Regions from separate parts of the Parageobacillus galactosidasius genome, predicted to be linked through region 1. Evidence: riboswitches for the same ligand, from Rfam matches in the RefSeq annotation. Region 1 holds a riboswitch; the other holds the start of a gene.

Region 1 (3,427 bases):
GTATATAAAAAGAAAGATATTGCAGTCTAATGAAATTAGAGGTGTTAAAATTGTATTCAGCATTTGAAAAGCAGCCTAAAGAGAAAAAAGACTTGATCATCAAAGTGGCCATCGAGGAATTTGTGAAGAATGGTTATGAAAAGACCTCTACAGATGTTATTACGAGACGGGCGGGAATTTCCAAGGGAATCCTTTTTCATTATTTTAAGAGCAAGAAAAACTTATACCTTTATTTAGTGAATTATGTGAAGGACTTTCTGACGGAACTAGCAATGGAAGAAATGAAAAAAATCCAATCTGATGATTTCTTTGAAAGGATCAAAGAAATCGTCCTGTTGAAACAAAAACTAACGGTTCAGTATCTCCAAGAAACTCAGTTTATTACGGATGCCTTTACTAATCCTCCAGTGGCAGTAAAGAAGGAAATGGAAGAAATTATTAAGAAACATTACGAAGCTTATCAGGAAGATTTTTTGCTGAAGCATGTCTATATTAAAGATCTGATCCAAACGGAAAAACTTAGAGAGGATATTTCCGTGGATACCGCGATCCGCATGACCATGTTGATTGCCGAACAGCTGTCTAATAAGTATATGGCTATATACAAAAATAAGCAAATGGATGTCATGAGTGGTGTGGAGTCTTTGATAAGGGAACTGAATGAATATCTTAAGATTATTAAATATGGAATCTATAAACCAGAATAGAGTTTTTGATTTCTTTTCCCGTGGCGTTTTGCTACGGGATTTTTGCATATTATTAATGTTACACAAGTATAATTTTAAGATTTATTTAAAATTATTTAAAAATAAGACATTATCAAAGTGTATTGCACAATAGATGAATATGTTGTAATCTTTTATTTGTTTTATATAACGAAATACAACTGCTCATCTTCTTATCTAGAGAGGCGGAGGGACTGGCCCGAAGAAGTCTCGGCAGCGGACTCGTTTTCGAGTGCTGTGCCAAATCCAGCAAGCATTGTGCTTGAAAGATAAGAAGGGTTTCTTATATAGATACGTATAAGGCCTCTTCTTATGTTCAGATAAGAAGAGGCCTTTTCTCTAAGTGGAAAGCTCCTTCAAAAAAACATAAAATGAGGTGGAAAGAGTGGAGTTAAGAAAAGGCAATCTATTTGCGTTATTTCCGTTTGTGGTCTTTTTAGTGTTGTTCATTGGTGCAGGCGTGGTTACAGGCGATTTTTATAAATTTCCAGTCATTGTAGCAATTTTGATTGCGGCAAGTATTTCGTTGATGATGAATCGGAAAGAGTCTTTAACGAAGAAAGTGGAAGTGTTCACAAAAGGGGCTGGAAATGCCGATGTCATGTTAATGGTCATCATTTTCTTATTAGCAGGGGCATTTTCGGAAGTAACTAAAAAAATGGGAGCTGTTGAATCAACGGTTAATTTAGCTCTTTCCGTTGTTCCGCAAAATTTATTAATAGCCGGTTTATTTGTCATTGGATGTTTTATCTCCATTTCGATGGGAACGTCCATGGGAACGATTGTAGCGTTAGCGCCGATTGGAGTCGGAATTAGTGAACAAACCGATATTTCTTTGGCATTATCTATGGCAGCTGTCATTGGCGGTGCTATGTTTGGAGATAACCTATCTTTTATCTCTGATACAACGATTGCGGCAGTTCGTACACAAAATACAAGAATGAAAGAAAAGTTTAAGGTGAACTTTTTCATTGTTTTACCAGCGGCAATCATCACTATCGTTCTTTTCTGGGCCATTACTGCTGGAGAGCAAGCGGAAATTACGAATCAATCTTTTAATTGGATGAAAATTTTACCTTACCTTGGTGTATTAATAACAGCATTAATGGGCGTTAATGTACTAGTCGTGTTAGCAGGCGGTATTTTATTAGCAGGAATCATCGGCCTTCTTGATGGAAGCTACAGTGCAATGGGCCTCATTCAAGCCATCGGCGACGGGGTCGCCGGAATGCAGGAATTGTCATTGCTTGCGATCTTAATTTCCGGTATGGTGGAAGTCATTAAACATAACGGTGGAATCGATTATTTACTTCAATTAGTAACAAGAAATGTAAAGTCAAAAAAAGGAGCACAATTCGGCATCGCGGGATTAGTGAGCTTAACAAATCTTTCAACAGCAAACAATACGATCTCCATTTTAATTGCTGGTCCACTTGCAAAAAACATTGCTGATCAATATGACATTGATCCGCGTAAATCTGCCAGCATATTGGATATTTTCTCATGCTGTTTCCAGGGGCTCATCCCATATGGTGCGCAAATGCTTGTGGCAGCAGGTGTTGCTTCCATTTCACCATTAAGTATTTTGCAGTATTCGTTCTACCCATTCTTAATTGGAGTTTGTGGCATGATCGCGATTGTGTTTGACTTTCCAAAATTAAAAACACAAAAAGAAGTAAAGGCAGACTTACAAGCGAATAAAGCGGTATAAAGGAAAGGGGCTGACTCAAAACATCCCTTGGAGTGATGTTGAGTCAGCTTTCATTTTCACCAAATAGAGCGATTCTATTTTTTATGATCGAAAAAAGAGTATATTAGTGAATAATTTTGCAAAGTTGAAATCTTTCTTTAATAAGCTGGTTGACTTGTTCAACATTAAACATTCTTTAATAAGCTGGTTGACTTGTTCAACATTAAACATTTCTAATATAATTTATGAATATTTCACAAAAATAAATTAAGAGAAGAGAGTAATAAAAAATAGGTTCATCACCAAATTTTGTGATTTAGTGATAAAAAAGAGAAAGCATTAACGAAATCCTGGCAATAATGTCAGCGACGAAACAAACATAAGGAGGCTTCGCAAGTGCTTTCTATATCACTAGGATTGCCAGAATTCAAATTGTTAAACAAGAACTTCTTTCCTATGGTTATGCGATTCATGTGGAGAAAACAGAGACACAAGAACGTTGTCCACATTGTGGGTTTCTTACTTCCACTGTCCATGACAGACGGACACGAAAAGTACGGGATTTAGCGATTTTCCGTCAACCGGTGTACTTGTTCGTAGAGGTGAAGCGTTATCGATGCTGGAATTGTTTCCAAGTGTTTTCTGCCTCTTTCGAATCGATTCCACCAAACCAACATTACACCAATCATGTTGCGAGTACTTGTATGAACTTTGTGAAGGCTGAAAGCATCGTATCCCATATACGACATTGGAACGCATTTATTACTCCATCGCATCGAAAAAAGCAAAAGAGCGCCAAGCAGCGATGGAGGCCTCTTCTCCAGAAGGGATGGTGCTTAGCTTAGATGAAACCGCGGTAAAAAAGGACATCAGTATGAAACCGTATTGATGGATGCCAAAGCAGGATCGGTCATGGGATTGCATGCCGACCGCCAATGTGACTCCGCCATCAACTTGTTGAATCAAAACGTCCTGTCTAAAGAAATGGTGCAAACCGTGATTCTTGACATGT
Region 2 (3,427 bases), 1.3 Mb from region 1:
ATATCCGGCAACCCTGAAGTAAGAAAAATGCTTGGATACAAACCAAGCGAATATATTGGCAAACATTTTACTCAGTTTATCGCCCCAGACCAAATTGAAAAAGCAAAAAAAAAATTTGAACGAACATTAAAAGGAGAAAGTTGTGAATATGATTTACAAGTAAAGCATAAAAATGAAAAAATTATTGACATGCATTTTAAAACCATTCCAATAATTCATGGAAATCGCTTGAAAGGAATTTATGTGATTGGCCAAAATATGACGGAACTCAATCGCTACCGAAAAGAGCTGGAAAACTTATATCATAAACATACACTCATATTAAATTCTATTGCTGAAGGAGTTTGTGGGATTGATAAATATGGAAATATCGTTTTCTGGAATCCAGCTGCAGAACGAATGACGGGATATAAAGCGGAAGAAGCCATTGGAAAAGCATCGCATGATATCATTCACCATACGAAAAAAGATGGAACTCCTTACTCTATTGATGAATGCCCAATTGATCTCGCCATTCAAGATGGGAAAACATATCATATTAGTGAAGATATTTTTTGGAAAAAAGATGGTACCCATTTCCCCGTTTCCTATACGGTAACGCCTGTTTTGGAAAATGGAGCCGTCGTTGATGCGGTATTGACATTCACCGATATTACCGAACTGAAAAAAACAGAAGAATTCATTCGAACATCGGAAAAGCTCTCAGTTGCCGGCCAGCTAGCGGCTGGGATCGCCCATGAAATTCGCAATCCGCTTACAGCCATAAAAGGATTTATACAACTATTGCAATTCGAACTTGACGAGAAAAAACCTTACCTTCACATTATTGAATCAGAAATTCAGCGCATTGAACTTATTTTAGGCGAACTATTAGTGTTGGCAAAACCACAAGCAACCAAATTTACAAAAAGTGATATTGGCGTTTTGCTTCAACATGTCACCACTTTATTAGAAACACAAGGTATTTTGCATAACATCCAAATTATTACAAAAATTGATCCATCTCTTCCTCTCATTGAATGTGACGAAAACGGATTAAAGCAAGTATTTATTAATTTCTTAAAAAATGCAATGGAAGCGATGAAAAGCGGTGGACATATTTTTATTGAGGCACAAAAAAAGGATGAATATTCCGTTCTTATCCGCTTTATCGACGAAGGCTGCGGAATTCCAAAAGAACAGCTAGAAAAAATAGGAAAACCGTTCTTTACAACAAAAGAAAAAGGTACTGGCCTCGGAATAATGATCAGTAAAAAAATTATCGAAGACCACGGTGGAACGATGTCGATTATGAGTGAAGAGAATAAAGGAACAACCGTCGAAGTAACATTGCCGATCCGCGTTTCTGCATCCTCTGTTTTGCATAATTCCCTATTATCCGGTTGACATGCATGGAAAAGGTCGGACAACAAACCGCCCTTTTCTTTCCTGATTTCTTTATTCCTCTACTGTGTTATATCAGCAAAAAATTAATTCCTATCGAAAAACTAGGATTGACTTTTGTGTGAATTATGTTAAAATTTTAATCAATTACATCAAACTTATCGAGAGTGAGGGAGGGAACTGGCCCGATGAACTCCGGCAACCTGCTTCATGAAAAAGTAAGGTGCTAATTCCAGCAAAATGGGTGCCATTTTGGAAGATAAGGTGAAATATGCGGCCTCTTCGCTCTTTCCAAAATGGAAGAGCGTTTTTTATAAGCGTTCGTTCTCTTTCTATTCCTATATAACCGACTAATCCACTTTATTTTCTTTGATTTTTAAGGAGGGAGAAAGATGCTCACTTATCAAACATGGGAAACCGAAGAAAAACCTTCATTCCCTCACGATAATGAAACAAAAGGGGCGCTTGATGTCCTCACTTGGGCATTCCGCCAATATAAGGACGATATTGTGTACGCCTGTAGCTTCGGCGTTGAAGGAATCGTGTTAATCGATTTGATTTCGCAAGTAAAGCCAGATGCGGAAATCGTATTTCTCGATACCGGGCTCCATTTTCGCGAAACGTACAAAACAATCGAAAAAGTAAAAGAAAAATATCCTTCTCTCCGCATCGTCATGAAAAAACCAAGTTTATCGCTAGAAGAACAAGCGCAACAGTTGGGAGATGAATTATGGAAACACAACCCAAATAAATGTTGTGAACTGCGAAAAGTCATTCCGCTTCGCGAAGCATTAACAGGAATAACCGCTTGGATTTCTGGACTGCGCCGCGAACAATCGCCAACACGAAGCCATGTAGAATATATAAATAAAGATGACAAATTTAAATCCATAAAAATATGCCCTCTTATTCATTGGACATGGAAAGATGTATGGAATTATGTATACAAACGTCGTCTTCCGTACAATGTCCTTCACGATCGCGGCTATCCAAGCATTGGCTGTGAACCTTGTACGTCCCCCGCACTCGATCCAAATGATTTACGTTCCGGCAGATGGGTCGGCCACGGAAAAACAGAATGCGGCCTTCACATCTCATAAGGTTTGGCTTGTCACCTTTGGCATTATTAGCTTGAAAAAACAATAGCCGAAGAAAAACGATCATTATACAAAAACAGCGGTGACGTTTCGCAATAAATCATAGTTTTCCTATATGAAATATTGATTCTAGGAGGTTATGAACAATGAGTTTAAGCATTCCACACGGAGGCACATTAATCGATCGATGGAATCCTAGCTATCCATTGGATACACTGACAAAAGAAATTGAGCTGACAAATGCCGAGTTAAGTGATTTAGAATTGATCGGAACAGGCGCTTACAGCCCGCTTACCGGATTTTTAACAAAAGAGGATTATGACTCTGTCGTTGAAACGATGCGCTTAACCAACGGTACAGTATGGAGCATTCCAATTACCCTTGCTGTAACCGAAGAAAAGGCAAAAGAGCTTTCTGCCGGCGAAACGGCCAAACTCGTTTACAACGGAGAAGTCTATGGAGTCATTGATATTCAAGAAATCTATCAACCTGATAAAACAAAAGAAGCACTTCTCGTTTACAAAACAGAGGAACTCAAACATCCAGGCGTACGGAAACTATTTGAAAAGCCAAATGTATATGTAGGCGGCCCGATTACATTAGTAAAACGCACTGATAAAGGGCGTTTCGCTCCATTCTACTTCGATCCGGCCGAAACACGTAAGCGTTTTGCCGAGCTTGGCTGGAACACGGTGGTCGGCTTTCAAACGCGAAATCCTGTCCATCGCGCCCATGAATACATCCAAAAATGCGCGCTCGAAATTGTCGACGGCCTCTTTTTAAACCCGCTCGTCGGCGAAACAAAAGCGGATGACATCCCTGCGGACATCCGCATGGAAAGCTATCAAGTATTGTTAGAAAACTATTATCCGAAAGACCGCGTGTTTTTAGGAGTATTCCAGGCAGCGATGCGCTACGCCGGGCCACGGGAAGCGATTTTCCATGCG

What was found. Region 1 has a riboswitch for S-adenosylmethionine ahead of B9L23_RS09290 (Na+/H+ antiporter NhaC family protein). Riboswitches for the same ligand answer to the same signal wherever they lie in the genome.
Region 2: another riboswitch for S-adenosylmethionine. It lies ahead of B9L23_RS02445 (phosphoadenylyl-sulfate reductase); the one in region 1 lies ahead of B9L23_RS09290 (Na+/H+ antiporter NhaC family protein).

Annotation. Positions count from the first base shown of each region.
Region 1 covers NZ_NDYL01000001.1:1,757,180-1,760,606, forward strand. Annotated here, with positions in the region: gene B9L23_RS09280 (ABC transporter permease subunit) at 1-30, shown strand, start outside; gene B9L23_RS09285 (TetR/AcrR family transcriptional regulator) at 30-707, shown strand; SAM riboswitch class I at 896-1,001, shown strand; gene B9L23_RS09290 (Na+/H+ antiporter NhaC family protein) at 1,111-2,436, shown strand; partial or broken gene B9L23_RS21530 (transposase) at 2,812-3,427, shown strand, end outside.
Region 2 covers NZ_NDYL01000001.1:463,234-466,660, reverse strand. Annotated here, with positions in the region: gene B9L23_RS02450 (PAS domain-containing sensor histidine kinase) at 1-1,386, shown strand, start outside; SAM riboswitch class I at 1,539-1,649, shown strand; gene B9L23_RS02445 (phosphoadenylyl-sulfate reductase) at 1,776-2,483, shown strand; gene sat (sulfate adenylyltransferase) at 2,627-3,427, shown strand, end outside.